2 regions of the Streptomyces sp. NA02950 genome follow, and region 2 is predicted to be linked to the other one. Evidence: riboswitches for the same ligand, from Rfam matches in the RefSeq annotation. Region 2 holds a riboswitch; the other holds the start of a gene.
The links. A riboswitch is a leader RNA that binds a small molecule or an ion and turns the genes downstream of it on or off. The one in region 2 is predicted to bind FMN.
Positions count from the first base shown of each region.

Region 1: another riboswitch for FMN. It lies ahead of ribD (bifunctional diaminohydroxyphosphoribosylaminopyrimidine deaminase/5-amino-6-(5-phosphoribosylamino)uracil reductase RibD); the one in region 2 lies ahead of HUT19_RS19560 (3,4-dihydroxy-2-butanone-4-phosphate synthase).

Region 1 is NZ_CP054916.1:1,759,044-1,774,047, reverse strand. Features, by position in the region: gene HUT19_RS07225 (DUF2637 domain-containing protein) at 1-674, opposite strand, end outside; gene HUT19_RS07220 (hypothetical protein) at 671-877, opposite strand; gene HUT19_RS07215 (amino acid permease) at 1,181-2,653, shown strand; gene HUT19_RS07210 (Lrp/AsnC family transcriptional regulator) at 2,664-3,119, shown strand; gene HUT19_RS07205 (carbon-nitrogen hydrolase family protein) at 3,286-4,092, shown strand; gene HUT19_RS07200 (NAD(P)/FAD-dependent oxidoreductase) at 4,167-5,888, shown strand; gene HUT19_RS07195 (DUF5995 family protein) at 5,849-6,613, opposite strand; gene HUT19_RS07190 (helix-turn-helix transcriptional regulator) at 6,788-7,654, shown strand; gene HUT19_RS07185 (MFS transporter) at 7,827-9,065, opposite strand; gene HUT19_RS07180 (ROK family transcriptional regulator) at 9,230-10,453, shown strand; FMN riboswitch at 10,824-10,954, shown strand; gene ribD (bifunctional diaminohydroxyphosphoribosylaminopyrimidine deaminase/5-amino-6-(5-phosphoribosylamino)uracil reductase RibD) at 11,107-12,213, shown strand; gene HUT19_RS07170 (riboflavin synthase) at 12,215-12,892, shown strand; gene HUT19_RS07165 (bifunctional 3,4-dihydroxy-2-butanone-4-phosphate synthase/GTP cyclohydrolase II) at 12,988-14,340, shown strand; gene ribH (6,7-dimethyl-8-ribityllumazine synthase) at 14,435-14,920, shown strand; gene HUT19_RS07155 (phosphoribosyl-ATP diphosphatase) at 14,957-15,004, shown strand, end outside.
Region 2 is NZ_CP054916.1:4,492,714-4,507,717, forward strand. Features, by position in the region: gene HUT19_RS19540 (SpoIIE family protein phosphatase) at 1-2,391, opposite strand, end outside; gene HUT19_RS19545 (hypothetical protein) at 2,657-3,082, shown strand; gene HUT19_RS19550 (PP2C family protein-serine/threonine phosphatase) at 3,150-4,385, opposite strand; gene HUT19_RS19555 (ATP-dependent DNA ligase) at 4,535-6,079, shown strand; gene HUT19_RS19560 (3,4-dihydroxy-2-butanone-4-phosphate synthase) at 6,113-6,766, opposite strand; FMN riboswitch at 6,891-7,021, opposite strand; gene HUT19_RS19565 (endonuclease/exonuclease/phosphatase family protein) at 7,232-8,269, shown strand; gene HUT19_RS19570 (LysR family transcriptional regulator) at 8,431-9,480, opposite strand; gene ligD (non-homologous end-joining DNA ligase) at 9,663-10,595, shown strand; gene HUT19_RS19580 (PhoX family phosphatase) at 10,633-12,711, opposite strand; gene HUT19_RS19585 (VWA domain-containing protein) at 13,039-14,631, shown strand; partial or broken gene HUT19_RS19590 (methionine--tRNA ligase) at 14,689-15,004, shown strand, end outside.

The DNA of each region.
Region 1 (15,004 bases), 2.7 Mb from region 2:
ATCTGCCGAACCAGCTGGTGGAACGAGACCAGCGCGGCAACCGGCGGCAGACCGGCGACCGCCATGCTGGGCGCGTTCTTGGGGGCGTGGGCGACACACAGGAAGACCGCGATGGTGGAGAAGAGCACCACCACGGCCCAGGAGTGCGCGGCGCCCCTCCGGTGCAGCGCGGCCCGCAGCACCGACAGCGAGGCGACCAGCCACGGTCCGTAGACCAGCAGCGGCCACCACGCGGCCATGGACTCCGAGGTGCTGGGGGAGGCCAGATAGCGCAGCGGGGGATAGGAGATCATCCCGCCCAGGACACTCAGCATGGCGACGATGACCGTGGTGACCGCCGCGAACAGCAGGCTGGTCAGCTGGATCCAGGGCATCGTCGGCAGCCGGAAGCGCACCCGGCGCCGCTTGCCGCGGCCCGCGCGGACCTGGGCGTGGGAGGACGGAGGAAGGGGGCCGGCGGGGTGCGGCGGCTCCTCGGGGGAGGACGTCTGGAGCAGCCGTGCCAGATCCCCTTCCAGGTCCCAGCGGCCCTCGATGGTCTCCGGGTCCGGGAGGGGAAAGGGGTTCATCTCGTAGTCGACGTCCGCGTCGAACCGCTCTCCGGGAGCGGGGGCGGGTCGGTGGCCGGTGGGTGGGGGCCCGTAACCGCCCGGCCTCGGCTCGGTGTACGTCATGCCTTGACGCCCGGTTCCGTGGTGCCGGAGCGCTGGAGGAAGTCGGCTTCGATCCGGTTGAGCGCCCGGAGGAACTCCTCCCACACCCTCGAACAGTATTCGAGCGGGTAGCGTTCGTCCTCACCCCCGTGGTCCCGGGCCCGGAACACGGGTTCGGGACGGAGCGCTGAGTGTTCGGGCGGTTGCAGACTGTCAGTGGTCACGTCCCCACCAACGACCGCTAAAATGGTGCCGTATCGCGGCATTCGGGTGAATCGCGCGCTCACGCGCGCAGTATCCCGCAACAATTCCCCGCCGCACGCCCCCGCGCGCAACGTTCATCCACTCATGCGCAAGAGTGGTGCATTACGGCCGTGGGCGGACGGCTCATAGGGTCTTGCGCTGACGTGGAGTGTCGGGGACCGACTGCTCGGCGATCCCCACCTGCGGGTTTGTCGTCGGGCAGCCGCATGTCCGCCGTCGGTCGTCCCGTCACCCGACCCGCAGTGACATAAGGAGCCACCCAAGTGTTGGAGCACGGCGCAGCCCCGCCCACGATCCCGCGCCCGGAGCCAGAACCTCCGGCGTCCGGGTTCGGCGCCCGGCTGATGCGGCGCAAGCCCGTGGAGCGGCTGGTCGCCGAAGGCGGTCAGGGTGCGGGGGGATCCCTGCGGCGTTCGCTCGGAATGTGGCAGCTCACCATGATCAGCATCGGTGCCACCCTGGGCACCGGCATCTTCGTGGTGCTCGGCGAGGCCGTCCCGGACGCGGGTCCCGCGGTCGTCGTGTCGTTTGTCATAGCGGGGCTGACCGCCCTGTTCTCGGCGCTGTCCTACGCGGAGCTGGCGGGCACCATCCCGGTCTCCGGGTCCTCGTACTCGTACGCCTACGCCACCATGGGCGAGCTGATCGCCTGGGTGTGCGGCTGGTGTCTGATCCTGGAGTACGGCGTCTCGGTGGCGGCCGTCGCCGTCGGCTGGGGCGAGTACCTCAACGAACTGCTCGACGGCACCCTCGGCATCACCATCCCCGACGCGCTGTCCGCCCCGCCCGGCGACGGCGGGATCTTCAACCTGCCCGCGCTGCTGGTGGTGCTGCTGGCCATGGCGTTCCTGCTGGGCGGCGCCAAGGAGAGCGCCCGGGCCAACACCGTCATGGTCGGGGTGAAGATCGCGGCGCTGATCCTCTTCTGCGCCGTCGCCTTCACCGGTATCCGGGCGGGCAACTACACCCCCTTCATGCCGCTGGGCATGGCGGGCGTCAGCGCCGCCGGCGCCACCCTGTTCTTCTCCTACATCGGCTTCGACGCCGCCTCCACCGCCGGTGAGGAGGCCAAGAACCCGCAGCGTGACCTGCCGCGCGCGATCATGCTCTCGCTGGTCATCGTCACCGCCCTGTACTGCGTGGTCGCGGCGGTGGCCGTGGGCGCGCTGCCGTGGAAGCAGTTCGACGGCTCCGAGGCCGCGCTGTCCGGGATCATGGAGAAGGTCACCGGCCAGAGCTTCTGGGGCGTACTGCTGGCCGCCGGTGCGGTCGTCGCCATCGCCTCCGTGGTGCTGACCGTGCTCTACGGCCAGACCCGCATCCTCTTCGCGATGTCCCGCGACGGCCTGGTGCCCAAGGTGTTCTCCACCGTCCACGCCCGGACCGGGGTGCCGCGTGCCAACACCGTGATCGTCTCGCTCTTCTGCGGCGTCCTCGCCGCCGCCATCCCGCTCGGCCAGCTCGCCGACGCCACCAGCATCGGCACGCTGTTCGCCTTCGGGCTGGTCAACATCGCGGTGATCGTGCTGCGCCGGACCCGGCCCACCATGGAGCGCACCTTCCGGGTGCCGCTCTCGCCGCTGTTCCCGCTGATCGGCCTGGGGCTCTGCCTGTGGATGATGGGCAGTCTGGAAGTCGTGACCTGGGTGGTCTTCGGTGTGTGGATGGCCGTCGGCCTTGTGTTGTACTTCGGATACGGCATGCGCCGCTCCCGACTGGCCACAGCAGAAAAGTGACTCCCCCGCAGTGCGACTGAACGACCTCGACGAACGCATCGTCCACGCCCTCGCCGAAGACGCCCGCCGCAGTTACGCCGACATCGGCGATCTGGTCGGCCTGTCCGCCCCCGCCGTCAAACGGCGGGTGGACCGGCTCCGGTCCGAGGGGGCCATCACCGGCTTCACGGTGCGGGTCGATCCAGCGGCGCTGGGGTGGGAGACGGAGGGCATCATCGAGCTCTTCTGCCGCCACAACACCTCGCCCGAGGACATCCGACGGGGTCTGTCGCGCTATCCCGAGGTGGTGTCCGCGTCGACCGTCACCGGCGACGCGGACGCCGTCGTCCAGGTCTTCGCCGCCGACATGCGCCACTTCGAACGGGTCCTGGAGCGCATCGCGGGGGAGCCGTTCGTGGAGCGCACCAAGTCGGTGCTGGTGCTCTCGCCGCTGCTGCGGCGCTTCGGCTCCGGCGCTCCGGCCTGACCCGGCCGGGGCTCTCCGGCCCGTGTGCAACAAATCCACGGGACGGGCCGGAAACACGTAATGAATCGACGGCGGATGCGCAACGGTCGCGCCTTGTCGGTCGTTCTCGGCCGGACGTACCGTTTTTGGTGTCGCTTCCTCCCCCTGGATCCCCCAAGGTCTGCCCATGCCGCCGCTGCGCACCGCCCTGCTCCAGAGCTCCGGTCACCCCGGCGACCCCGCCCGTAACCTCAAGGTCCTCGACGCGGCCGCCGAGCGCGCCGCGGCCGACGGCGCCGGACTGCTGATCGCCCCGGAGATGTTCCTCACGGGCTACGCCATCGGCGACGGCGTCCAGGAGCTGGCCGAGCCGGCCGACGGGCCCGGCGGGCAGGTCGCGGCCGCCATCGCCGCCGCGCACGGCCTCGCCGTCCTCTACGGCTACCCCGAGCGTGACCAGGCGCGGCCGGAGGTCGTCTACAACTCCGCGCGGCTGGTCGGCCCGGACGGCACCGAGCTCGCCAACTACCGCAAGACCCATCTCTTCGGCTGCTTCGAGCGCGACGCGTTCACCCCCGGTGACACCCCCGTCGTCCAGGCCGACCTGGGCGGGCTCACCGTCGGCATCCTGATCTGCTACGACGTGGAGTTCCCGGAGAACGTCCGGGCCCACGCCCTGGCCGGAACCGATCTGCTGGTGGTGCCCACCGCGCAGATGCACCCCTTCCAGTTCGTGGCCGAATCCCTCGTCCCGGTGCGGGCCTTCGAGAGCCAGATGTACATCGCGTACGTCAACCGCACCGGACCCGAGGGCGAGTTCGACTTCGTGGGGCTGAGCTGTCTGGCGAGCCCCGACGGCACCACCCGCACCCGGGCCGGCCGGGCTGAGGAACTGGTGATCGGCGACGCCGACCCCGAGCTGCTCGCCGCCTCGCGCACCACCAATCCCTATCTGCGCGACCGCCGCCCCGGGCTGTACGGGGCGCTGACCTGAGCACCGGCGCCCCCCGCGCCCGCCCCCTCCCCACCCCGCGTACACCCCCGCACGACCGCAAGGAGTCCGTACCGATGACGTCCATGCCCAACGCCGTGCCCGGCGAGCACGAGCCGCAGCACGCCGACGCCCTCCCGCCCATCACCATGTTCGGGCCGGACTTCCCCTACGCCTACGACGACTTCCTGGCCCACCCGGCGGGCCTGGGCCAGATCCCGGCCACCGAGCACGGCGCCGAGGTCGCGGTCGTCGGCGGCGGTCTGTCCGGCATCATCACCGCGTACGAGCTGATGAAGATGGGCCTGAAGCCCGTCGTCTACGAGGCCGACCGGATCGGCGGACGGCTGCGCACCGTCGGCTTCGAGGGCTGCGACGAGTCGCTGACCGCCGAGATGGGCGCGATGCGCTTCCCGCCGTCCTCCACCGCGCTCCAGCACTACATCGACCTGGTGGGTCTGGAGACCCGGCCGTTCCCCAACCCGCTGGCGCCCGAGACCCCCTCCACCGTCGTCGACCTCAAGGGCGAGTCCCACTACGCCCGCACCATCGACGACCTCCCGCAGGTCTACCGCGAGGTGATGGACGCCTGGAACGCCTGTCTGGAGGAGGGCGCGGACTTCTCCGATATGAACCGCGCCATCCGCGAGCGGGATGTGCCGCGCATCCGTGAGATCTGGTCGCGCCTGGTGGAGAAGCTGGACAACCAGACGTTCTACGGCTTCCTCTGCGACTCCTCGGCCTTCACCTCCTTCCGGCACCGGGAGATCTTCGGCCAGGTCGGCTTCGGCACCGGCGGCTGGGACACCGACTTCCCCAACTCCATCCTGGAGATCCTGCGCGTCGTCTACACCGAGGCGGACGATCACCACCGCGGTATCGTCGGCGGCAGCCAGCAGCTTCCGCTGCGGCTGTGGGAGCGCGAGCCCGGGAAGATCGTCCACTGGCCGCAGGGCACCTCGCTGTCGTCCCTGCACGGCGGCGATCCGCGCCCGGCCGTGACCCGGCTGCACCGCGCCGCGGGCGACCGCATCGTGGTGACGGACGCGGACGGGGACATCCGCTCGTACCGGGCGGTGGTCTTCACCGCGCAGTCCTGGATGCTGCTCTCCAAGATCGACTGCGATGACTCGCTCTTCCCGATCGACCACTGGACGGCGATCGAGCGCACCCACTACATGGAGTCCAGCAAGCTCTTCGTCCCCGTCGACCGCCCGTTCTGGCTGGACGAGGCCGTCGACGACAAGGGGGAGCCCACCGGACGCGACACGATGAGCATGACGCTCACCGACCGGATGACCCGCGGCACCTATCTGCTGGACGACGGCCCGGACCGCCCGGCCGTCATCTGCCTCTCGTACACCTGGTGCGACGACAGTCTCAAGTGGCTGCCGCTGTCGGCGAACGAGCGGATGGAGGTCATGCTCAAGTCGCTGTCGGAGATCTATCCGAACGTGGACATCCGCAAGCACATCATCGGCAGCCCGGTCACCGTCTCCTGGGAGAACGAGCCCTACTTCATGGGCGCGTTCAAGGCCAACCTGCCCGGTCACTACCGCTACCAGCGGCGGCTGTTCACCCACTTCATGCAGGACCGGCTGCCCGCGGACCAGCGCGGCGTCTTCCTCGCGGGCGACGACATCTCCTGGACGGCGGGGTGGGCCGAGGGCGCCGTACAGACCGCGCTCAACGCGGTGTGGGGCGTGATGCACCAGTTCGGCGGCGCCACCGACCCCAAGAACCCGGGGCCGGGCGACCGTTACGACGAGATCGCGCCGGTGGAGCTGCCGGAGGACTGAGCCGGACCGTCCGCACCGCGAGTCGCTCCGGCCGGCAGCGGGGTGAGCAGAAAGCGCCCGACCAGACCCACGCTCGCGCCGATGCGCTCGGTGAACTCCTCCGCCAGCTCCGGGAGTCCGCGCAGCCCCCACAGGGCGCGGAACGCCGCCCACGCGGCGTCCCGCGCCCGGTCCAGGCTCCAGGAACCCACCAGATGGGTCAGCGGATCGGCCACGTCCAGCAGATCGGGGCCGGGCATCAGCTCCTCCCGGATCCGCTCCTCCAGCCCGGTGAGCAGGGCCCCGACCCGGTCGAAGTCCCCTTCCAGCGCGGCCGGTTCCGCATGCCGGGCCCGGCAGGTGTCCACCAGTGCGAGCGCCAGGTCATGGCCGATATGGGCGTTGATCCCGGCGAGCGCGAACTGCACCGGGCGCACCTCCGGATGGCACCGCAGCTCGAACAGCGGCCGCCAGCAGGCGGGCGGCCGACGGCCCGCCGCCGCCGCGTCCACCGCGGCCAGATAGCGCCCGGCGAAGCGCACGTCCAGCTCCTCGGTGGCGGCCGGATCCTGGAAGTACCCGGCCGCGAGCCCCCGGCCCACCTCCTCGGTGACCGACAGATACACCCGGTTGAAGACCGCCACCCCGTCCCCGGGCGGCAGCGCCGTGCCGAGCGCGCGCATCCGCGCCACGACGCTCCTCACACTCCGCGGCGGTGCGGGCCGCGCGCCGGTCGGCATCGTCATGGACGCAAGCGTGGCAGCCCGGACCCCTCTACGTCCGGCCGAGTGCCACCGCTTCCCCGGATCGGCCTAACGCCGTCAACCGCGGTACAGGGCCGCCCCGTGCCGGTGGACCGCCGCCCATCCTGGGACCGGCAGACCCTGGATAGCGGCCGGGGGCGCGGTGACGATGGAGGAGTGCCCCGATCGGAACTCGCCGACTTCCTGCGACGCTGCCGAGCCCGGCTCACCCCCGCCGACGTGGGGCTGACGCCCGGCCCGCGGCGCCGTACCCCCGGACTGCGCCGGGAGGAGGTGGCCCGGCTGGCCGGGATGTCAGCTGACTACTGCACCCGGCTCGAACAGGGCCGCGGCCCGCGCCCGTCCCGCCGGATGCTCACCGCGCTGGCCCGTGCGCTGCGGCTCACCGACCCCGAGCGCGACCACCTCTTCCGGCTGGCGGGGGAGGAGCCCCCGCACGATCCGGCCACGTCCGGACATATCCGCCCCGGACTGCTGCGCGTCCTGGACCGGCTGTACGACACCCCCGCGCAGGTGGTCACCGACTGGGGCGAGGTGCTGGCCCAGAACACCATGGCGGCCGCCCTGTTCGGTGACCTCACCGCACGGCCGCCGGGGGACCGCAATCTCGTCCGGTCCTTCTTCACCCGGCGGACCGGCCCGGGACTGCCCGAGACCGCCGGGGAACGCGAGGAGCGTGAGGAGCGCCAGGATCGCGCCCGGAACCTGGTCGCCGATCTGCGGGCCGCCCTCACCGCCCGCCCCGACGACCCCGGCCCCGCCGCGCTGGTGGCCGAACTGCGGGCCGGGAGCCAGGAATTCACGGCGCTGTGGGAGGCCGGCGCGGCGGCGGTACGGCGCTCATCGATACGGCGGTTTCGGCATCCGGTGGTGGGGGATCTGGAGCTGGAGAGCGAGGTGCTGCTGAGCGCGGACCACGCCCAGCGGCTGATCGTGTACACCGCCCGTCCCGGCAGTACGGCCGCCGAACGGCTGGAACTGCTCGCGGTCGTGGGCCTCCAGGACCTCGCCCCGAGCGGATGAGTCCCCGGTCGCCCGGCCGCGTCGCCAGTTGTGCCGGTCGCGCGACGGTCGCGTCCCCGCGGCGGCGTCTGACGGCTCTGGCCCCGCTGCCGGTGGACGAACCGGCCGACCGCGCGCGCCGGGGCGCTCGGCCGGACCCACCCCACGCCCCGCCACGAGGCGTACCGCGGCGTCAGCCGGAGGTGCTGCGCTGCGCCGATTCGGGCTTGTGGGCCGCGTCGCCCGGCGCGTGCGCGGTTTCCCGGGCCGCTCCGCGCAGCACGCCCGCACCCGCCACCAGGCCCAGCGCGCCCACCGTGACCAGGCAGAACGACACCGTCAGCGAGGTCATGTCCGCGATCGAGCCCATCGCCGCGGGGGCGATCAGACCGGAGGTGTAGGTGATCGTGGCCACGCCCGCGATGGCCTGGCTGGGGGCCGGGCCGCTGCGGCCCGCGGCGGCGAACGCCAGCGGCACCACCACCGCGATGCCCAGCCCGATGAGGCCGAAGCCCGCGATGGCGAGCCCCGCGTTCGGTGCCGTGACGACCAGGAGGCCGCCGAGCGTGGCGAGCACCCCGCCCGCCCGTACCGTGCGGACCGAACCGAACCGGCCCACCACCGCGTCGCCCGCCAGCCGGGCCCCGGCCATGGTGCAGGAGAAGGCCGTGGTGCAGGCGGCGGCGACCCCGGGGGAGGAGTCCATGACGTCCCGCAGATAGACCGCCGACCAGTCCAGGCTCGCTCCCTCGGCGAACACCGCGCAGAACCCCACCGCGCCGATGATCAGCGCGGAGCGGGGCGGAAGCGCGAAACGGGGCGGCGGATGCTCCTCGGTGGCGCTGTGCAGATCCAGCACCCAGTGGCAGGCGATCGCGCCCAGCAGGGTGAGGGCCCCGGCGGCGATGGCCAGATGCGGCCGGGCGTCCGCCTCGGCGTGGGCCGCGACCGTGCCCGCCGCCGAGCCGATGAGCGCGCCCGTGCTCCACATCCCGTGCAGCCCGGACATGATGGGCCGCCCAAGCCGGGTCTCGATCTCCACGCCGAGGGCGTTCATGGCAACGTCGGACATCCCGGCGGTCGCGCCGAACACGAACAGCGCGCCGCACAGCCAGACCGGGCCGGGCACCAGCGGGGGCACCGCGAGCCACAGGCACCACAGGGCCAGCAGTCCGCGCAGTGCCGCACGGGCGCCGAAGCGGTGGCTGATCCGCCCCGCCAGCGGCATCGCGAAGGAGGCCCCGATCGCGGGGAAGGCGAGCGCCAGGCCGAGTTGGCCCGCGCCGATGTCCAACCGCTCCTGGATCCAGGGGATGCGGGTGGCGAAGTTGCCGGTGACCGCGCCGTGCACCGCGAACACCGCCGCGACGGCCCTCCGCGCCCGCCGTATCGGGACCATCTGAAGGGCCCCGGATTCCGTACCACTGCTCATGGCTGTCGCTCCCTCCCCGAAGCGCGGCCCTTCCCTTGTCCTGCCTGTCCTGTCTTTCCCCGCCCTGTCCTGGCTGTCCTGTCCTGATGCCGGTGGGAAACTATCAGGGAGCCTGCCTGATAGATAGGCGATGTCTCCGGACGTCCGTCTGGAAGGATTCCGGCATGACCTCGACGCGTGGCCCCGCCATGGGCCGCACCGCCTCTCCGCGTACGGCACGGGCCATCAACGACCGCCTCGCCCTGCATCTGCTCAAGGACGAGGGCCCGTTGACCGCGGGCCAGCTCAAAACGCTGACCGGTCTCTCCCGCCCCACGGTGGCGGACCTGGTGGAGCGGCTGCGAGCGGCCGGACTGATCGCGATCGTGGGGGAGGCGGGGGCGGAGCGGCGCGGGCCCAACGCCCGGGTGTACGGGATCGTCGCGGAGGGCGCGTACGTGGCCGGGGTGGATGTCCGCACCGACAGCGTCGCCGTCTGCGTCGCGGATCTGCTCGGCCGGACGCTGGCCGAAGCGTCGCTGCCGGTCGCCCCGGACGCCGACCCCGCGCGGACCGTCGCGGACGCGGTGGCCCTGGTGGAGCGCACCGCCCGGCGGGCCGGGGCGGACCGGCTGCACCACATCGGGGTGGGCGCACCCGGTCTGGTCGACCCGGCCACCGGGGTGCTCAACTCCCCGGCCGGACTGCCCTCCTGGCACCGCGAGCTGGCCGACGCGCTGCACGGCGGGCTGGCGGCGCCGGTGCTGCTGGAGAACGAGGTCAACCTCGCCGCGGTCGCCGAACAGCGGCTCGGCGTGGTGCGCGACCGGGACACCTTCGTCCTGCTGTGGCTCGGTCACGGGGTGGGCGCGGCCGTGGTGCTGGACCGGGTGCTGCGGCGCGGCGCCTCCGGCGGCACCGGCGAGATCGGCTTCCTGCCGGTGCCGGGGACGACGGGACTGCCCTCGGCGACCGGCTGCGACGGCGGCTTCCACGCTCTCGCGGGCAGCCGCGCGATCTGCGCGCTCGCCCGGGAACACGGTGTGGACGCGGCGTCGGCGGGCGGTACGGACGACGCGGGGGCGGCGGAGGCGGTACTGCGGGCGGCCGTCGCGGCGGGGGAGCGGGCCGCCCCCTTCCTGGACGCACTCGCGTCGCGCGTCGCCCTCGGCGCCGCGGCGGTGACCGCGGTGCTCGACCCGGGCTGTGTGGTGCTCGGCGGTGAGATCGGCCGCGCGGGGGGTACGGCCCTCGCCCATCGCGTCGAAGCGCACGTCGCCCGGATGTCCCCCCTGCGCACCGAGATCCGCCCCGGAACCGTCGGCGGCGGGGCGGTCCTCCGCGGCGCGGTCCTCACCGCGACGGACGCGGCCCAGAACGCCCTGTTCGGCGCGGACCACGCGGACTAGCTGCCGGTCGGGCCCGGCCTCGGCCCCGTCCACACACGCCGGTACGGCACCGCCATCGCCCCTGTCGCGGCCGATCCGCGACCGGTTGGGACGCGGCGGCGGCCCCCGGTCTTGCTCCACGCGCGGTAGGGCACCGCAACCGACCTCCTGCCGCGGCCGGTCCGGCACGGCCCTCGCCTCGTCGCAATCCCGCGCGGCCGAGCCGCGGCCCGAGCGGCGGGCCGCTGGTCACCGGCCTGCCGCGGTGGCCGCCCCGGTCGGGCCCCGGCTTCGCGGACCCGGGCCACCCCCCGGGGGTGAGGGAGGCCACAGGGGGTGGGCCTCCATGTCTGCTGATCGTCATGGCAGACTGGGCGCGTACCAGTGACGTCAGCGCACTCCGGGGTCGGTGAAAATCCGAACCGGCGGTTACAGTCCGCGACCCGCCCGCCGCCAGCGGCCGGTTGACCAGGTGAAATTCCTGGACCGACGGTGAAAGTCCGGATGGGAGGCAGTGCGCGGCGAATGCGACATCACCGGTGCGCCGCCATCGGCGGTCCGCGCTGTTTGGGTGTGGGCCCGTCTGCCGAGCCCGGCGTGCCGACGGCGCCGTTGTTCGCTTGTGTCGTTTCCGACAGCCCCGGAGTCCGTGCCCGAAGAGGCAGGAGGACCCGGTGGCCACCGCAGCCGAAGCCGACGCGATGCGCCATGCCGTCGCGCTCGCAGCCCGCGGCCTCGGCCACACCAGCCCCAACCCCGTCGTCGGCTGCGTCATCCTCGACGCTCGGGGCCGCACCGTCGGTGAGGGCTGGCACCAGCGGGCCGGCGGCCCGCATGCCGAGGTCCACGCGCTGCGCGCCGCGGGTGAGCGGGCCCGTGGCGGGACCGCGCTGGTCACCCTCGAACCCTGCAACCACACCGGCCGCACCGGGCCCTGCGCCCAGGCGCTCATCGACGCCGGGGTCGCCCGCGTCCGTTACGCCGTCGCCGACCCCACCGCCGCGGCCCGGGGCGGTGCCGCCACCCTCGCGGCCGCCGGAATCGATGTCGCGGCCGGACCGCTGACCGACGAGGCCGAGGCGGTCAACGAGGCCTGGCTGACCTCGATGCGGCGCGGCCGCCCCTTCGTGCTGTGGAAGTACGCGGCCACCCTGGACGGCCGCAGCGCCGCGGCCGACGGCACCAGCCGCTGGATCACCTCCGCCGCGTCCCGTGCCGATGTGCACCGGCTGCGCGCCGAGGCGGACGCCGTGATCGTCGGCTCCGGCACGCTGCGCGCCGACGACCCCCATCTGGCCGTACGTGACCGGGACGGGGTCACCCAGCCGCTGCGGGTCGCCGTCGACACGAACGCGACCGCCCTGAAGCCCGACGCCCGCATCCTGGACGACGCCGCGCCCACCCTCGTCGCCGTGGCCGAGGACGCCGACACCGGACACCTCCCGGCCGGCACGGAGAGCGTGCGGCTGCCCCGCGCCGCGGCGGGGCGCGGCCTCGACATCGCCGCGCTGCTGACCGCCCTGCACCACCGCGGGGTGCGCTCCGTACTGCTGGAGGGCGGGCCCACGCTCGCCGGGGCGTTCCTCGCCGCCGGGGTCGTCGACAAGGTCGTCGGCTATCTGGCCCCCGTTCTGCTCGGCGCGGGCCCCGCCGCCCTCGCCGACGCCGGAATCACCACCATCGCGCAGGCGTTGCGCCTTACCACGGCCGACATCACGCGGCTCGGGCCCGATCTGCGCGTCACCGCTGTTCCCGCAGCCCCCCTCGCCGAGGAGAACTGAAGTGTTCACCGGAATTGTCGAAGAACTGGGTGAGATCGTCGCCATCGAGAACCTGGGCGACGCCTCCCGCTTCCAGGTGCGCGGCCCCGTCGTCACCGACGGTGCGAAGCACGGCGACTCCATCGCGGTCAACGGCGTCTGTCTCACCGTCGTGGACCTCGACGAGGGCTCCGCGGGCGGCGAGTTCAGCGCCGATGTGATGGCCGAGACCCTGAACCGCTCCAGTCTCGGCGCGCTCGCCGTGGGCTCCCGCGTCAACCTGGAGCGCCCCATGGCGCTCGGCGGGCGGCTCGGCGGCCATATCGTCCAGGGCCATGTCGACGGCACCGGCACCATCGTCGAGCGCAAGCTCTCCGAGCACTGGGAGACCGTCAGGATCTCGCTCCCCGCCGATCTGAGCCGCTACGTCGTGGAGAAGGGCTCCATCACCGTCGACGGCATCAGCCTGACCGTGGTGGACGCGGGCCTGGACTACTTCACCGTCAGCCTGATCCCGACGACGCTCGCCCTCACCACCCTCGGCGTCAAGCAGACCGGAGACCCGGTCAACCTCGAGGTGGACGTGGTCGCCAAGTACGTCGAGCGGATGCTCGGCGACCGCGCCCACGGCCCCGCCGCCACCCCCGGCCCCACACCCGCCCGCGCGTCCGGAACCACCGACGGGGAGGCCGTCTCATGACCGCCCTCGACCGGCTGGTCGCCGGGTCCGGACCGATCCACCGCGAGGCCACGGGCGTGCCCGTCCCGAGCGCGCCCGTCCTTGGAAGGAGTGCCATGAGCGAGGCATACGCGGAGACCGAGCCGCACACCGCCGAGCCGCAGCCGACCACAACCCCCGCGCCCCTGCGCGCCGCCGGGGCGTGGCCCGACGAACTGGCGCTGGACTCCGTCGAGCGGGCCGTCGCCGACATCGCCGCGGGCCGCCCCGTCGTGGTCGTGGACGACGAGGACCGGGAGAACGAGGGCGATCTCATCGTCGCCGCCGAGAAGATCACCCCCGAGATCGTCGCCTTCATGATGTCCGAGTGCCGCGGGCTGATCTGCGCCACTCTTGCGGGCACCGACCTCGACCGGCTGGAACTGCCCCAGATGGTGGAGCAGAACTCCGAGTCCATGCGTACCGCGTTCACCGTCTCGGTCGACGCCACCGCCGAGCACGGCGTCAGCACCGGTATCTCCGCCGCCGACCGGGCCACCACCCTGCGGCTGCTGGCCGATCCGCACAGCACCCCCGGCGACTTCGCGCGCCCCGGCCACATCTTCCCGCTCCGCGCCCGCCCGGGCGGGGTGCTCGCCCGCGACGGTCACACCGAGGCCGGGGTCGACCTGGCCCGGCTCGCGGGGCTGCGCCCGGCCGCCGCGATCGTCGAGATCGCGGGCGAGGACGGCGCGATGCTGCGCCTGCCCGACCTGGTCACCTTCGCCCGTAAGCACGATCTGGCGATCATCTCCATCGAGAACCTGATCGCCCACCGCAAGGCGCTGGAGCCCGCCGTGCGGCGCGAGGCCAAGACCCGGCTGCCCACCGCCTTCGGCGACTTCCAGGCGTACGGCTACCGCTCCACCGCCGACGGCGTCGAGCACATCGCCCTCGTCCACGGCGAACTCGGCGACGGCGAGGACGTGCTGGTGCGGGTCCACTCCGAATGCCTCACCGGCGATGTCTTCCACTCGCTGCGCTGCGACTGCGGCCCCCAGCTGCACGCCTCGCTGGAGCGGGTCGCCGCCGAGGGCCGCGGTGTGGTGCTCTATCTGCGCGGCCACGAAGGGCGCGGTATCGGGCTGCTGTCCAAGCTGCGCGCGTACCAGCTCCAGGAGCTCGGCCGGGACACCCTGGACGCCAATCTGGAGCTGGGGCTGCCCGCCGACGCGCGGGACTACGCCGCGGGCGCGGAGATCCTCACCGACCTCGGGGTGCGCTCCCTGCGGCTGATGACCAACAACCCCGAGAAGACCACGGCCCTGGTCCGCCACGGACTGCGGGTCCTCGGCCGGGAGCCGATGCCGGTCCAGGCCGGGGAGCACAATCTGCGGTATCTGCGGACCAAGCGGGACCGGATGGGGCATGACCTGCCCTGGCTGGACGGCGATCGCGCCGAACCCGTGTCCGCGTGCGGTAACCAGTAGCCGGGCCGCGCCGCATACGGCAACACCGGTAAAAATCCGATCAGAACGACCCGTACATCCCCGTACGAGGGCAAGAAACGCACCGAGGAGAGACGTGAGCGGTAAGGGTGCCCCCGAACTGTCCGTGAAGAACTGCGGCGACCTGCGGGTGGCCGTCATCGCCGCCCAGTGGCACGAGAAGGTGATGGACGGGCTGGTCGACGGCGCCCTGCGCGCCCTCGGTGAACTCGGCATCTCCGAGCCCACCGTGCTGCGGGTGCCGGGCAGCTTCGAGCTGCCGGTGGTCGCCAAGGTCCTGGCGGGACGCGGCTACGACGCGATCGTGGCCCTCGGGGTGGTCATCCGCGGCGGCACCCCCCACTTCGACTACGTGTGCCAGGGCGTCACCCAGGGCCTCACCCGGGTCAGCGTGGACAGCGGGGTCCCCATCGGCTTCGGCGTGCTGACCTGCGACACCGAGGAGCAGGCCCTCGACCGCGCCGGGATCGCCGGATCCAGCGAGGACAAGGGCCACGAGGCGGTCACCGCCGCCGTCGCCACCGCCGCCACCCTGCGCTCGGTCGCCGAACCCTGGCGCTGAACCGGACCGGCCCGCACCAGTAGGATGACGGGCATCATGGCCAACAAGACGTTCGAGGAGCTCTTCGCCGAGCTCCAGCAGAAG
Region 2 (15,004 bases):
CACCGCCGGATCGGAGGCGACCTCCCAGGACACCACCCGGCCCGCGCCCAGCACCCGGGTGCGGGCGGCGATCAGCGCGATGTCGTCGCTGGGGGTGGTGGGCAGCATCTCGTCCAGGACGTGGGTGCAGATCTCTTCGGGTGTCCGGCCGGGCAGGGAGAGGGCGTCGCGCAGCAGCTCCAGACCGGTGTCGATCTCCCGGCGGCGGTCCTCGATCAGTCCGTCGGTGTAGAGCACCAGATTGCTGTTCTCGGCCAGTTCCAGTTCGGCGGTCTCGAACGGCAGCCCGCCCAGGCCCAGCGGTGGACCGGCGGGCAGATCGGGGAACTCCACCGAACCGTCCGGACTCACCACGGCGGGCGGTGGATGGCCCGCACGCGCCATCGTGCAGCGCCGCGTCACCGGATCGTAGATCGCGTACAGACAGGTGGCGCCGATGATCGATTCGCCCGCGGCCTCCAGGCCCTCGATCCGCTCCAGGGAACCGGGGCTCTCGTCCTGGTCGATCCGGGCGATCAGATCGTCGAGATGGGACAGGATCTCGTCCGGCGGCAGATCCAGCGTGGAGAAGTTGTGCACCGCCGTCCGCAACCGACCCATCGTCGCCGCCGCATGCAGACCGTGCCCCACCACATCACCCACCACCAGCGCCACCCGCGCCCCCGGCAGCGGAATCACATCGAACCAGTCACCCCCCACCCCCGACTCCGCCGGCAGATAGCGGAAGGCGACGTCCAGGGCGCTCTGGGCGGGCAGGGCGCGCGGCAGCAGGCTGTGCTGGAGGGTCACGGCCATGGTGTGCTCGCGGGTGTAGCGGCGGGCGTTGTCGATGCACACCGCCGCGTGGGAGGCCAGCTCCTCGGCGAGCGAGACCTCTTCGTCCTCGAAGGGCTCCCGCTCCTTCATCCGCCAGAAGTTGACCATCCCCAGCAGCACGCCCCGGGCCCGCAGCGGCACGGTGACCAGCGACCGGACGCCGTACTCGACGACTTTGGCGGTCTGTTCGGGGTCCTGGGCCTGCCATCCGGTGGCCTCGGCGAGATCGGTCTCCACCACCGGCCGCCCGCTGCCGTAGCCCCACGCCTGGGGGGTGGAGGCGACGAACGAGAAGTGCTTGCCGACCGGGTAGAAGGGGTGGTCGCGGCTGAGGCCGTGGACCGCCGCCCGCAGCATCTCCACCCCGCTCACCGCCAGCGGCTCCTCACCGCGCGCCACCGGCTCCGCCAGGTCGACGGTGACGAAGTCGGCGAACCGCGTCACCGCCATCTGCGCCAGCTCCTCGGCGGTCCGGCCGATATCGAGGGTGGTGCCGATCTCCACACTGGCGTCGTACAGCAGCTTCAGCCGCTTCTGTGCCACATCGGCGCGGCCGGAAAGGGCGCGCAACTCGGTGGAGTCGCGCAGGGTGGCGACGCTGCCGGGCGGGCCGCCGACGCGGTCGGTGAGGCGGTTGTTCACGGCCAGCAGCCGTTCACCGGCCACCACCACCTCGTCGGTGACCACCCGACGGGAGACCAGCAGATCGGTGATGTGCGGCTCCAGGCCGAGGTCCTCGACCGGGCGCCCCTCGGGCCGGGGCGGCAGGTCCAGCAGGCGGGACGCCTCGTCGTTGGCGAGCACCAGACGGCCGTCGGAGCCGACGATGAGCACCCCCTCGCGCACCGAGTGCAGCACCGCGTCGTGGTGCTCGTACATCTGGGTCATCTCGACCGGGTCCAGACCGCGGGTCTGCCGTCTCAGCCGTCTGCTGACCAGGGTGGTACCGCCGGTGGCGAGGGCGAGCGAGGCGATGACGGCGCCGATGAGCAGGGGCAGTTGGCGGTCGACGAACCCGCTCACCTTCTTGACCAGGATCCCGGCGCTCACCAGACCGATCACATGCTGATGGCCGTCGAAGACCGGGACGACCGCCTGGCTCACCTCGCCACCGGGGCCGTTGACGATCTCGGTCACCCGACCGCCTGCCAGCGCGGGCTTGATGGTGCCGACGAAGTGCTTGCCGATGAGGCCGGGCACGGGGTGGGTGATCCGGATGCCCCTGTCGTCGGTGACCACGATGAAGTCGAGATTGGACTTCTTGCGGACGGCCTCGGCCTTCGGCTGGAGCAGCGCGGTCGCATGACGGCTCTGCAACTCCCGGACGATCCCGGGGGAGCTGGCGAAGGACTCGGCGACGGCCAGCGACCGTCCCCGCGCCTCCTCGGTGGAGTCACGGCGTACCTGGAGCACCAGCGCCACGGTGGCCGCGGCGCCGAGCAGCAGCACGATCACCAGTTGCAGAACGAGGACCTGACCGGCCACGCTGCGGACGCTCAGCCGCGACCGCGAGCGCCGCCCCGGCACCTCCGGGCGCTCACGCCGCTGACTCCGTGGGCGCCGACCGGGGAACATACGGGCAGCCCACGATCGACCCATAAACCGGGCCATACCCCTACATCTACACCGGAGGCCCCCGGAAGGCGAGCTCCACCCAGGGGCCCCGCCCACACCGAGCACAGTCCGTGACGTCTCGGTGACGCTCCATCATCTTGCGGGGTCCCGCCACGCGGGGTGCCGAGCCGGGCGGTCTGTGTCAACCTTAAGAGGGGCAAATTCACCTGAATCGCCCCTTATCGGAACCATATGGTCTTCGATAGCGCCTGATGGAGGAGCCGAAATGGCCAGTCACGCCGGTGGAGTCCAGACAGGAGCCGCCGCCCCACGCACCCCCGAGGTGAGCGGACGGCTCGTCTTCGCGGCGGTCATGATGATCTTCGGTGGTCTGATGACCCTGTTCCAGGGCATCGCGGCCGTCACCCACGACGAGGTCTTCGTCACCACGCAGAACTACATCTTCCAGTTCGATCTCAGTGGATGGGGCTGGGTCCATCTGATCCTCGGCATCGTCCTCATCGTGGCCGGCCTGGCGGCGTTCACCGGGGCGATGTGGGCGCGGGTCACCGGTGTGGTGCTCGCCGGACTCGCTCTGATCGCCAACTTCCTGTGGCTGCCGTACTACCCGGTGTGGGCCATGGTGCTGCTTGTCGTGGACGGCTTCGTCATCTGGGCGCTGTGCACCGCGCAGAGCCGCAGCACCGCCTGAGCACCACCGCGGCCCCGGCGACCGTCTGAGCACCACCGCGGCCCCGGCGGAAGGCCCCGCGAGACCTTTACAGCCCGATGACGACGAGCGCGGTGTCATCCGCGGCGGGGCCGCCGGTGACACCGAGGTCCGCCAGCAGGGCGTCCGCCAGTTCCTCCGGACCCTGGCCGCTGTGCCGGGCGAGGCCGGCGGTGAGCCGCTCCAGCCCGACGTCGATGTCCTCGTCCCGGCGCTCGATCAGCCCGTCGGTGTAGAGGACGAGGGTAGCCCCCGCGGTGTAGTGGACATCGGCCTGCGGCCGGGGCACGTGCTGCTCGACCCGGGCGCCCAGGGGCGGGTCGGTCGCCCCGTCCAGCAGCTCCACCCGGCCGTCGGCATGGAGCAGCGCGGGCGGCGGATGGCCCGCACAGCTGTAGACGACGGTGTGCGCACGGGGGTCGATCACCACCTGCACGGCGGTCGCGGCGAGCGCCCCCTCGACGAAGCGCGCGTAGAGCCCGAGCACCTCCAGGGCATTGGCGGGTCCCTCCACCACCCGGGTCGCGGCGGACAGCGCGCTGCGCAGCTGTCCCATCACACAGGCCGCCTCCAGCCCCTGCCCCACCACATCCCCCACCGCGACGGCGATCCGGCCCTCGGACAGCTCGGTCAGCTCGTACCAGTCGCCGCACACATTGAGCGAGCCCACGGCGGGTCGGTAACGCACGGCCGCGTACGGATGGTCCTCCGGTGAGCCGGCGGGCAGCATCGCCCGCTGGAGCGCGAGCGCGGTCGCCCGCTCCCGTGCGTGGGCCTGCCGCAGCCGCTCGTTCAGCTCCTGGAGCTCACGGGTGCGGATATAGAGGTCGGCGCTCATGTGCTCGGCCCGTGGGCTCAGGGGGGACCGCGCCCCGCCGCCCTCCTCGTGCCCGCGGACGAACTCCGTCACGTCCTCGACCCGGTGGATGATCAGCTCGACCCGGCCCTCCCGGTCCAGCACGGGAGTGTTGATCGGGCTCCAGTACCGCTCCTCGAAACCGCCGCCCTCCCCCGCCACCGGGATGTCGTACTTCAGCATCCCGATGGTGTCCCGTTCCCCGGTGCGCAGCACCCGGCGCAGCGAGGACTCCAGACTGCGGGTGGCGGTGTGCTCCGGGTCGTCGGGGTTCTCGGGGAAGGCGTCGAAGACGTGCATCCCGACCAGTTCCTCGCGGGTGCGCTGGGTGTCCCGCAGATACGCGTCGTTCACCGCGACGATGACCAGGTCGCGTCCCAGAATCAGCACCGGGGTCGGGATGGCCTCGAAGATGGCCTCGTAGTCGATCTGCTGTCCCGTGGCGCGCTCCCTGTGTCGGCACCCGCCTCCACCCGGCCCCCTGTGCCAATGTATGCCGCTTCCGCCGTCCCGGCCCCCCCGGCGCGGGCCCCTCCGGCCCGGGTGCGGCCGGGCCCCGGGCGGGGCAGGCTGAAGCCATGCTGCTGGCAGATGTCGCGCGGACCTCCCGGAAGGTGGCGGCCACCTCCGCCCGTTCGGAGAAGACCGCCGCCCTGGCCGGGCTGTTCCGCCGCACGGAGCCTGCCGAGGCCCCGGTGGTGATCACGTATCTCTCGGGCAGGCTGCCGCAGCGCCGCACCGGGGTGGGCTGGTCCACCCTGCGGGAGCGGTACGAGCCCGCCGACGAGCCGCGGCTCACGGTGCTGGAGGTGCACCGGGCCCTCGACCGGATCGCGGCGGTCTCGGGCACCGGCGCGGCCGCGGCGCGGAAGCAGATGGTGGGCGAGCTGATGTGCTCCGCGACCGAGGACGAGCAGCGCTTTCTGCTCGGGCTGCTGAGCGGGGAGCTGCGGCAGGGCGCGCTGGAGGCGCTGGCGGTGGAGGGGCTCGCGGCGGCGGCCGGTGCGCCGCCGGTGGAGGTGCGCCGGGCGGTGATGCTGGGCGGCTCGCTGGGCGCGGTGGCCGAAGCCCTGCTGGGGCGCGGCCCGGAGGCGCTGGCCGACTTCCGGCTGGAGGTGGGGCGGCCGGTGCTGCCGATGCTCGCGCAGACCGCCAAGGACCTGGACGAGGCCATGGACCGGCTCGGCCCCTGCGCGGTCGAGGAGAAGCTGGACGGCATCCGGGTCCAGGTGCACCGGGACGGGAACGACGTACGGATCTACACCCGCACCCTCGACGAGATCACCGGGCGGCTGCCGGAGGTGGTCGCGGCGGCGCGGGAGCTGGCGGTGGAGCGGGCGGTCCTGGACGGGGAGGTGATCTCCCTGGACGCCGAGGGGCGGCCGCGGCCGTTCCAGGAGACCTCCGCCCGGGTCGGCTCCCGCCTCGACGTGGCCGGGGCCTCGGCGGCGCTGCCGCTGTCCCCGGTCTTCTTCGACCTGCTGGCCGTGGACGACCGCGAGCTGCTGGGGCTCCCGGCCCGGGAGCGCCACGGCGAACTGGCCCGGGTGGCGCCCGAGCCCCGGCGGGTGCGGCGGCTGGTGGCCGAGGACCCGGAGGATCCCGAAACCCGGCGCGCGGCCGGTGAGTTCGCCGCCGACGTACTGGCCCGGGGGCATGAAGGGGTGCTGGTGAAGGGGCTGGAGTCGGCGTACGGCGCGGGGCGGCGCGGGGCCTCCTGGCTCAAGGTCAAACCGGTGCACACCCTCGATCTGGTGGTGCTGGCGGCGGAGTGGGGGCACGGCCGGCGCACCGGGAAGCTGTCCAATCTGCATCTGGGCGCGCGGCGGCCGGACGGCACGTTCGCGATGCTCGGCAAGACGTTCAAGGGGCTCACCGACAAGCTGCTGTCCTGGCAGACCGAGGCACTGCTCGCGATCGCCGTCAGCGACGACGGCTGGGTGGTGCGGGTGCGTCCGGAACTGGTGGTGGAGGTGGCCTTCGACGGTCTCCAGCGCTCCTCGCGCTATCCGGCGGGGGTCGCCCTGCGGTTCGCCCGGGTGCTGCGCTACCGGGAGGACAAACCGGCGGACCAGGCGGACACCGTCGCAACGGTGCTGGCGCTGCGGCGGAACGGCGGTTAGCGGCCGCCGGGGACACGGGCGCGGGACGCGGGCTCAGCGGCCCAGCGCCCGCGCGGCCAGCCGGTACGCGGCCAGGTCGGTCACCGAGATCATCGGCATCAGACGGCTCGCGGCCAGTCTGCTGAGGTCGCCGTGGCACGCGGTGTTCCAGTCCGCCCGGACGACCTCGCACATCGTGGTGACGCCGGAGAGCCCGGCCAGCAGGGACAGATCGACGGCGGCCTCGGGGTATCCGGCCCGCTCCAGCACCCCGCCGGGCACCGCGCGCACCGGGAAGACATGACCGGGGCGGCCCAGTTGCTCGGGGGTGGTGCGCGGATCGGCGAGGGCCTGGATGGTGTGCGAGCGGTCGAGGGCGGAGCCGCCGGTGGTGGTGGGCCCGAGCAGATCGACCGAGACGGTGAAGGCGGTCGCCTGGAGACCGGTGTTCTCCTCCACCATCTGCGGCAGTGACAGCCGGGCGGCGCGGTCGTGCGGCAGGGCCACACACACCACGCCGGAGGTATGGTCCAGCATCTGGCGCAGGGCGCCCTCATGGGTGTGTTCCGCGGCGAGCACGAGATGGCCCTCGCGCCCCCGCGACGCGTCGTCGAAGACGACCACGAAGCCGCCCTCGGCGAATGCCTCGCTCGCCTGTTCCACGGCCAGCAGACGTTCCGTCCCGACCCGTTGCTCCATCACTGCCATGGGCTGTGGCCCTCCTGCCCCTGTTCCCTGCGGATCGATTCCGGGGACGCGGGCAGAAGCGGCGCGGTGCACGGTCCGGGCCGCCCTGCCGTCCGGCGGGTCCCACCGTGCGCCACGGATACCGCCGCGTACCTCCTCCCATCCGGACTGTCACCGTCGGTCCCGGAATTCCACCGGATCGGCCGGCCGATGGATTCGGCCGGGTCGCGGACTGTCACCGCCGGTTCGGAGTTGCACCGACCCCGGAGCACGCGAAAACGCTGAGGAACATTTTGGCACACACCAAACCTCTGACGAAGTGTCAATGCTCACACGCCGTACGCTGACGATTACGCAAGATCATCTCCGTACTGGACCGTTGGGCCCGGGACGGCGGGGCGGACGGCCGGGCCGAACGGGCGGCCCGGCCGGGCGTCCTGGGCGCGGGAGAGAATGTGGGATCCCGCTCCGATCGAGAGGCCCGGCGTGGAGACGACCGTCGCGGAGGACCGTGCCACCGCACCCGCCCGGAGAGCCGCCCGCCGGCTGGCACGGCTCCCCGACGGGCGCGGGCGGCAGGCGGCGGCCTGGTGCGCGGCACTCCTCCTGGCCGCGGTGAGCGTGGTGGTGGGCTGCCGGGCCGCCGACACCGACGGCATCACCCCGATCCCCCAGCTGCTGGCCTTCCTGCCCTGGCTGCTGCTCCCCGCCGGGCTCGGGCTGCTGCTCAGCGTGGTCGCCCGCTGGCCGCTGGGATGCGGCTGGGCGCTGACCGCCGCCGCGGTCACCGCCTGGTTCGTCCAGCCCTACGACAGCGGTCCCGCCCCCGCGCCGCGCGGCCCGGTCCTCGCCCATCTGCGGGTGCTGACCGCCAACCTGGAGTTCGGCGGCGCCACGGACGGGCTGCTGAACGCGCTGCGCCGGGAGCGGCCGGACCTCGTCTCGGTCCAGGAGTGCGACCGGCGCTGTGCGGCGGCGCTGCGCTCGGCCGACATCCGCGCGGCGTATCCGTACCGGAACGTGGTCACCGGCCGCCCCGCCCAGGGCTCGGCGATCCTCAGCCGCTTCCCGCTGGAGAACGGGAAGGGGCTGCCCGGTGAGCTGGCGATGCCCGGGGCGGTGGCGCGGATAGCCGGGCAGCGGCTGCGGGTGCAGGTCGCCCACCCCATGCCGCCGATGCCGGGCCAGCTGGGCATCTGGCGCGCCGAGTTGGGACGGCTGCGGAGCTACGCCGCCGAGCGGGGCGAGCACCCCACCCTGATCGCCGGGGACTTCAACGCGAGCCAGGACCATACCGCCTTCCGGGCCATTCTGGACACGGGGATGCGGGACAGCGCCCGCGCCGCGGGGCTTTCCCGGACGCCGAGCTGGCCGAGCGCCACCACCCCGGCACTGGGCACGCAGATCGATCACGTCCTGGTCAGCGACGCGCTGCGGCCGCGTACGGCCCGCTTCCTGGATCTGCCCGACACCGACCACCGGGCCCTGCTGGTCGAGCTGGATCTGCACCGGACCGGGCGCTGAGCGGCCTCGCTCAAGTCCGGTGCGGTTCGGTCGCGCCCCGAAGGGGGGCGGGGCTTGTGTCGATATGCGGCTTTCGCCGCGTGGGCGCGACGGCCACGACGCGACCGCAGACGCATGACGGCACCTCGCGGCACTTCCCGCGGAGCGCTGAGCGGCCGTCGTCAGCTCTCGCTCGGATCCCAGGAGTTGGCCAGCTCGAACGGATCGGGCTCCAAACCCGCCGTGGGCCAGCGCTGCTCGCGCTGCCACCGCTCGTTCTCCAGCGCCAGCGCGCTCCACAGCTGATTGAGCGGATGGGAGGCGTCGTAGTGGTCGCGCTCCCCGCGGCGGGTGAAGGCGCCGAGCAGCACCTCGAGTCGGGGCCCGGTGTCATTGACCAGTTCCACGGCGCGCAGCTCCCGACCCTGGGCGACGCGCGGATCGCCCGCGGCGTCCGCCACCCCCTTGGTCACCAGCATGCAGCCGCGCAGCAGCCCCGAACGCAGCAGCTCGAAGCCGTAGTTGACGGTGTCGATCTCGGCGGCGATATGCAGCTTGCCGCGGTAGTCGGCGCCGAACCAGGTGTGCAGTACCCCGTTCATCAGCCCGCTCGCCGAGATCACCAGTGGGACGGTGCGCAGCTCACCGGCCTCGACCGTCGGGCCGGGCAGCTCCTCCTCGGGCAGATTGGTGAGCAGCGAGACACCGTTGCGGCGCCACTCCATCACATCGAAGTCGCCGAGCTCATGGTCACCGCCGGGCCTGGTCACCACACTGCCGCAGACCAGATCCACCTCCTTGGCGCGCAGTTTGGCCAGTACGTCGCGGGTGCGGACATGGCCGACCTTGAGCTCGATACCGCGCTGCCGGAACTCCTCGGCCACCCGCTCCCCGGCACCCGCCAGATAGCCGAGGGTGAAGCGGGTGGTGCCCACCATCAGCGTTCGGCCGAGCCGCCGCCGTGACTCGTGGATCCCCTCCAGCCAGTCGCCGAGCGTGTCGCGCGCCAATGCGACGAGGGTTTCCCCGGTGCCGGTGAACAGCACGTCCTTGCCGCGCCCCTGCTTGAGGACCAGCGGTTCGCCGCACAGCTCACGGAAGTTGCGGTTCATGGTGTCGAGCTGCTTCTGCACACTCGACTGCTCCCGTCCCAGAACACGCGCCGCGCCCAAGGCCGTTCCGGCCTCGTGGACCACGATCAGCGTACGGAGCTGGTCCATGGTGGTGTCCATCAATGCGAGCGGGCTCTGCAGAAGCCTGCTCCGGCCGCCCGCGGACGGCGGTCCGAGCGCACCCGATCTCGCCATGTTTTCCCCCGCTTTCACTGTCCATCCTTTTTTCAGGACTGACGAGTTTAGTCACGGATCCCGACGGTTACTCGGCCTCGATATGCCCACGAAAGGGGACGCCCGTTATGAGCGCGAAAGGGCCCGATGTACGGAAGGTCAGGGCCGGGCATCACACAGTCGAGATCAGCCGGCCCGGAAAAGTGCTCTTCCCCGATGACGGAATCACCAAGTCCGATCTTGTCGATCACTATCGCGCGGTCGCCCGGCTCATGGTGCCGCAATTGCGCGGGCGCCCATTGATGATGGAACGCCATCCGGACGGAATCGGCGGAAAGCCGCTGATGCAGAAGAATGCCCCCGATTACTTTCCGGACTGGGTGCGCCGGGCCGTGCTGCCGAAAGAAGGCGGCGAGGTCACCCATGTGGTGTGCGACGGCAGCGCCACCCTCGTCTACCTCGTCGACCAGGCGTGTATCACCCCGCACCGCTGGCTCTCCCGCGCCGACCGTCCCGACCACCCCGACCGGCTGGTCTTCGACCTCGATCCGCCCGGGGAGTCCGGTTTCGAGGCGGTGCGGTGGGCGGCCCGGCGGGTGTGCGCACTGCTCGGCGACATCGGACTGCCCGGACAGCTGATGACCACCGGCTCACGCGGCCTCCATGTCGTCGTCCGGCTCGACCGCGGCGCGGACTTCGACACGGTGCGGACCTTCGCCCGGGACACCGCCGAAGTACTGGCCGCCCGCCACCCCGACCGGCTGACCACGGAGACCCGCAAGGCCAACCGGCGTGGCCGGCTCTACCTGGACATCCAGCGGAACGCGTACGCGCAGACGGCGGTGGCGCCCTACGCGGTGCGGTCACGGCCGGGCGCCCCCGTCGCCACACCGATCGACGCCGAGGAGCTCGACGACCCCGCGCTCACCGCCGACCGCTGGACGGTGCGGACCATCGGGGAGCGGCTGGAGAACGACCCCTGGGCCGGTACGGGCGCCAGGGGCCGTTCGCTGGGCGCCGCGCGCCGCCGACTCGAACGGCTGACCGCGGACGGCGGCTGAGCGGCTGAGCGGCCGAACGGCGGTAGGACGGCCGGGGTCAGACCCCGATGTTCCCGCCGTCGCGCCGCCAGACGCTGATCACCGACGGGCGGACCAGCTTGCCCGGCCCGTCCGGCCAGGTGGACTTGGGCTTCTCCACACTCGCCCCGTCCATCTCGCCCGGGTGCTGCACGGCCACCAGCACCCGCCGGTCCTGGACGATCGGACCGCAGGTCTCGGCACCGTTCGGCACGGTCAGGAACTGCTTGACCTCACCGCGGCGACGGCCCGCGGTGGCCACTCCGAACAGCCCGTCGTGGTTGCCCAGGGCATTGCCGTCCGTCGAGATCCACAGGTTGCCGTAGGAGTCGAAGGTCAGGTTGTCCGGACAGGAGATCGGGCTGACCTGGTCCTTCGGGAAGCCGCCGAAGTAGGTGGCCGGGTCCTCCGGGTCACCGCAGACCAGGAACAGCCGCCAGCCGAAGCGGCGGGAGGCCGGGTCGCCGCAGTGCTCGGTCAACTCCAGGATCTGACCGTGCTTGTTGCCGTTGCGCGGGTTCGCCTCGTCGACGGGTGCCTTGCCCTGCTTGCCCCGGTCGGTGTTGTTCGTCAGCGCGATGTACACCCGGCCGGTGCGCGGGCTCGGCTCGACGTCCTCGGGGCGGTCCATCTTCGTCGCGCCCACCTTGTCGGCGGCCATCCGCGTGAAGACGTACACCTCCTCGGCGGTCATCCCCTCCACGTGGGAGGTGTCGCCGCTCGCCAGCGGTATCCAGCGGCCGCTGCCGTCGAACTCGCCGTCCTCGGGCAGCTTCCCGGTGCCGTCGATCTCCGCGGCCGGGCTGTCACCGGTGAACTTGGCCACGTAGAGCGTGCCCTCGTCCAGCAGGGTGCGGTTGTGCTCGCGCGCGGCGCGGCTGGTGCCCTTCATCATGCGCTTGGCCGACACGAACTTGTAGAAGTAGTCGAACTTCTCGTCGTCGCCCATGTAGAGGACCGGGCGGCCGTCCTCGGTCAACCGGGGTTCGGCGGCCTCGTGCTTGAAGCGGCCCAGCGCGGTCAGCTTGCGCGGGGTCGAGTCCGGGTCGTACGGGTCGATCTCGATGACCCAGCCGAAGCGGTTGGACTCGTTGGGCTCCCGCGCCACGTCGAAGCGCTGGTCGAAACGCTCCCACTTGCGCTCGGACGCGGCACCGGCGATGCCGTAGCGCTTGAGGCGCGCGGCCGTCGTCGGGTCGGTCACCGAACCGCCGTTGGCGAAGTACTGGTTGAAGTTCTCCTCGCCCGACAGCACGGTGCCCCACGGGGTGATGCCACCGCCGCAGTTGTTCAGCGTGCCCAGGATGCGCCTGCCGGTCGGGTCGGCCGAGGTGCGCAGCAGCTTGCTGCCCGCCGCGGGGCCGGTGACCTCGAACGGCGTGGTTCCGGTGATCCGGCGGTTGAGCCGGTGGCGGTTGACGGCGGTCAGCTTCCCGAGCCGGCGGTCCTCCTGCGCCACCACCACGGACAGCCCGTGCGCGGCCCAGCCGATCTCGGCCTGCTCGCGGGTCGGGTTGTTCGCGTCGTACCCGGCGAACATCAGCACCTCGTCGGTGTACTCGTGGTTGACCACGAGCAGCTGCCGGTCCCGCTCGTGCGGAACGTCGAGGACGGCCATGTAGTCGTTGTTGTAACCGAACTGCCCCGCCTGCGCCCTGGCCGACTGATGGTCCGCGTCGAAGGCGGGCGCGCCGCGCAGGATCGGGTCGCCCCACCGGATGACGACGTTCTGGTCGTGGCCCTCGGTGACGACCACCGCGTCCTCGGTGTTCGGCGCGACCGGCGCGAAGCGCAGGCCTCGTGCCGCCCGTCCCTCGGCGGCGGTCGCCGAGGCCGACGGCGCCGCTCCGGCCTCGGCGGCCGACGCCTCCGGTGCCCGGCCGACCGCCGTGACACCGGTCGCGGCGGCCACGGTCACCACGGCGCCCGCCCGCAGCAGCGAACGGCGCGACGCGGCACCCGCGATGACGTCGCCCACGTACTCGTTGTCGCTGGTGTTCGGCACCTCGTGGAAACAGGCGTCACCGCAGCGGTACCGGCAAGTCAGCGCGGCACGACCGCCCGGATGAGCGCTGATGAGCGGCAGTAGCTTGCGCACGTCTTCCCCTCCGTAAGAGTGTCACGTAAGGCTTCTGGGGGACCCGCTCGCGCGGCCCGCACCGACATGACGTCGGAATCCTCTTTCGGCGTGAAGCTATGGGCGTAGAACCTCGGTGCGGCGTCGGGCTCGTGAACCATGAGTGAACGGCGGGCGACCGGAATCGGCGGAAGAAGGTGACCGAGCGGCCCGCTAGCCTTTCGGCACCACGGTCATGCACCGCCATGCACCGCACACGACACGTGAGAGGTATCTCCCATGGGCATACGGGACCTACTGCGCAAAGTTTTCGGACGCTCCCGCGCCACGACGGCGGACGACTCCGCCATGCCGGAGGCCGCAGTTGTCCCGGACACCCAGCCCGGGGAAACGGAGGCCGTCTCGGCTGAGGGCGCCGAGACGGCCGAGGCGGCTGAGGCCGGGACCGGGGCCGAGGCGGCTGAGGCCGGGGCCGGGGCCGGGGCAGAGGCGCCGGGCGAGCCCGCCACGACGGCCGTAGCGGTCGAGGAGCCCGAGCCCCAGCCCGAGCCCAAGACCCCGGCCCCGCGGCCCGCCGGCGACGACACCCCGCCGGACCCGGCCTTTGCCGAACCGCTGAAGACGCTGGACGAAATCCTGGGCTCCCCCTCGCCCGCCCCGGAGGCGAAGTCGGACACGTCCGCCGCCGATGCGGACACGTCCGCCGGCGAGGCGGAGGCGGCAGCCGACGAGGCGGAGGCGGCAGCCGACGAGGCACCCGCCGCCGCTGTGGCAGACGAGCCCGAGCCCGCGGAGGCGGCGGCCGAAAGCGCCGCCGCCACCCCGGAGCCCGAGGCTGCCGCCGGGGCGGAAGAAGCCGAGGCCCCGGCCAAGCCGAAGGCCAAGGCCGACGAGAAGCCCGCCCCGGCGGCTGAACCGCAGGCCGACACCGCCGCTGAGGCGGAGCCCGAGGCCGCGGCCGAGGCGAAGCCGGAGAGCAACGAGCCGGAGGCCGCGGCCGACGACACGGCGGACACCGCCGCAGCCGAGGCGACGGCGAAGGCGGAGCCCGCCCAGGCGGAAGGGGCCAAGGCCCCGGCCAAGACGAAGGCGAGGGCCAAGGCCACCAAGGCGAAGGCCGTCGCGGCGGCCAAGGCGGAGCCGGACGTTCCAGCAGAAGAGGCCCCTGCCGAAGCGAAGGCCGACGCCAAGGCAGAGCACTCGGCCGTGGGGGCCGAGCGGGTGCGGGAGAACGCTCCTGAGCTGGTCGGGTTGTACACCGCCGCCGGAGAGGCGATCGAGAAGCAGGGCATCAGCGGCACGCGTGCCGTCGTCTACCTGGTCCTCGACCGGTCCGGGTCGATGCGGAACTACTACAAGGACGGCACCGTCCAGCACCTCGCGGACCAGGCCGTGGCCCTCTCCGCACACCTCGGTGGTGCCGCCGGCGGCACCGGCACGGTCCCCGTCGTGTTCTTCTCCACCGACATCGACGGCACCGCCGAGCTCGACCTCGCCAACCACTCCGGCCGCATCGAGGAGTTGCACGGTGCGCTCGGCCACATGGGGCGGACGAACTACCACACGGCGATCGACGCGGTCATCGACCACTACAAGAAGTCCGGCGCCACCGACCCCGCGCTCGTGATCTTCCAGACCGACGGTGCCCCCACCGGGAAGCCCGCCGCGGAGAAGGCGCTGTGCGCGGCGGCCGGGCTGCCGCTGTTCTGGCAGTTCATCGCGTTCGGCGACCCGGAGGCGAAGGGCTTCGACTTCCTCCGCAAGCTGGACACGTCGGCCGCGCTGGCCGTGCCGGAGAAGCGGGCCGTGGACAACACGGGCTTCTTCCACGCCGGGCTCGACCCGCGCGCGGTGGCCGACGCGGAGGTGTTCACACAGCTGGTGCGGAAGTTCCCGGACTGGCTCAAGGAGGCGCGGACGGCAGGCGCCGTCAAGGGCTGACGCAGGTCACGCACCCGGTAGCGGGGGGCTGTCCGCGGCGGGAAAACACCCGCGCGGGTGGCCCCCTGCGCTCGGATACGATATGGGCAGCTCGTAAAGGACAACGTCACCCACTCCATGCTCCCGGCCGACGTCTACTCCCGCTATATGCGCCAGCGCGGCCATGACGTGCTCTACATCTGTGCCACCGATGAGCACGGCACCCCGGCCGAGCCGGCCGCCAAGGAGGCGGGGCTGCCGGTGGACGAGTTCTGCGCCCAGCAGCATGACGCGCAGAAGGCGATCTACGACGGCTTCGGGCTCGCGTTCGACTACTTCGGCCGGAGCTCCTCCGAGCAGAACGTGCAGATCACCCAGACCATCGCCCGCGAGC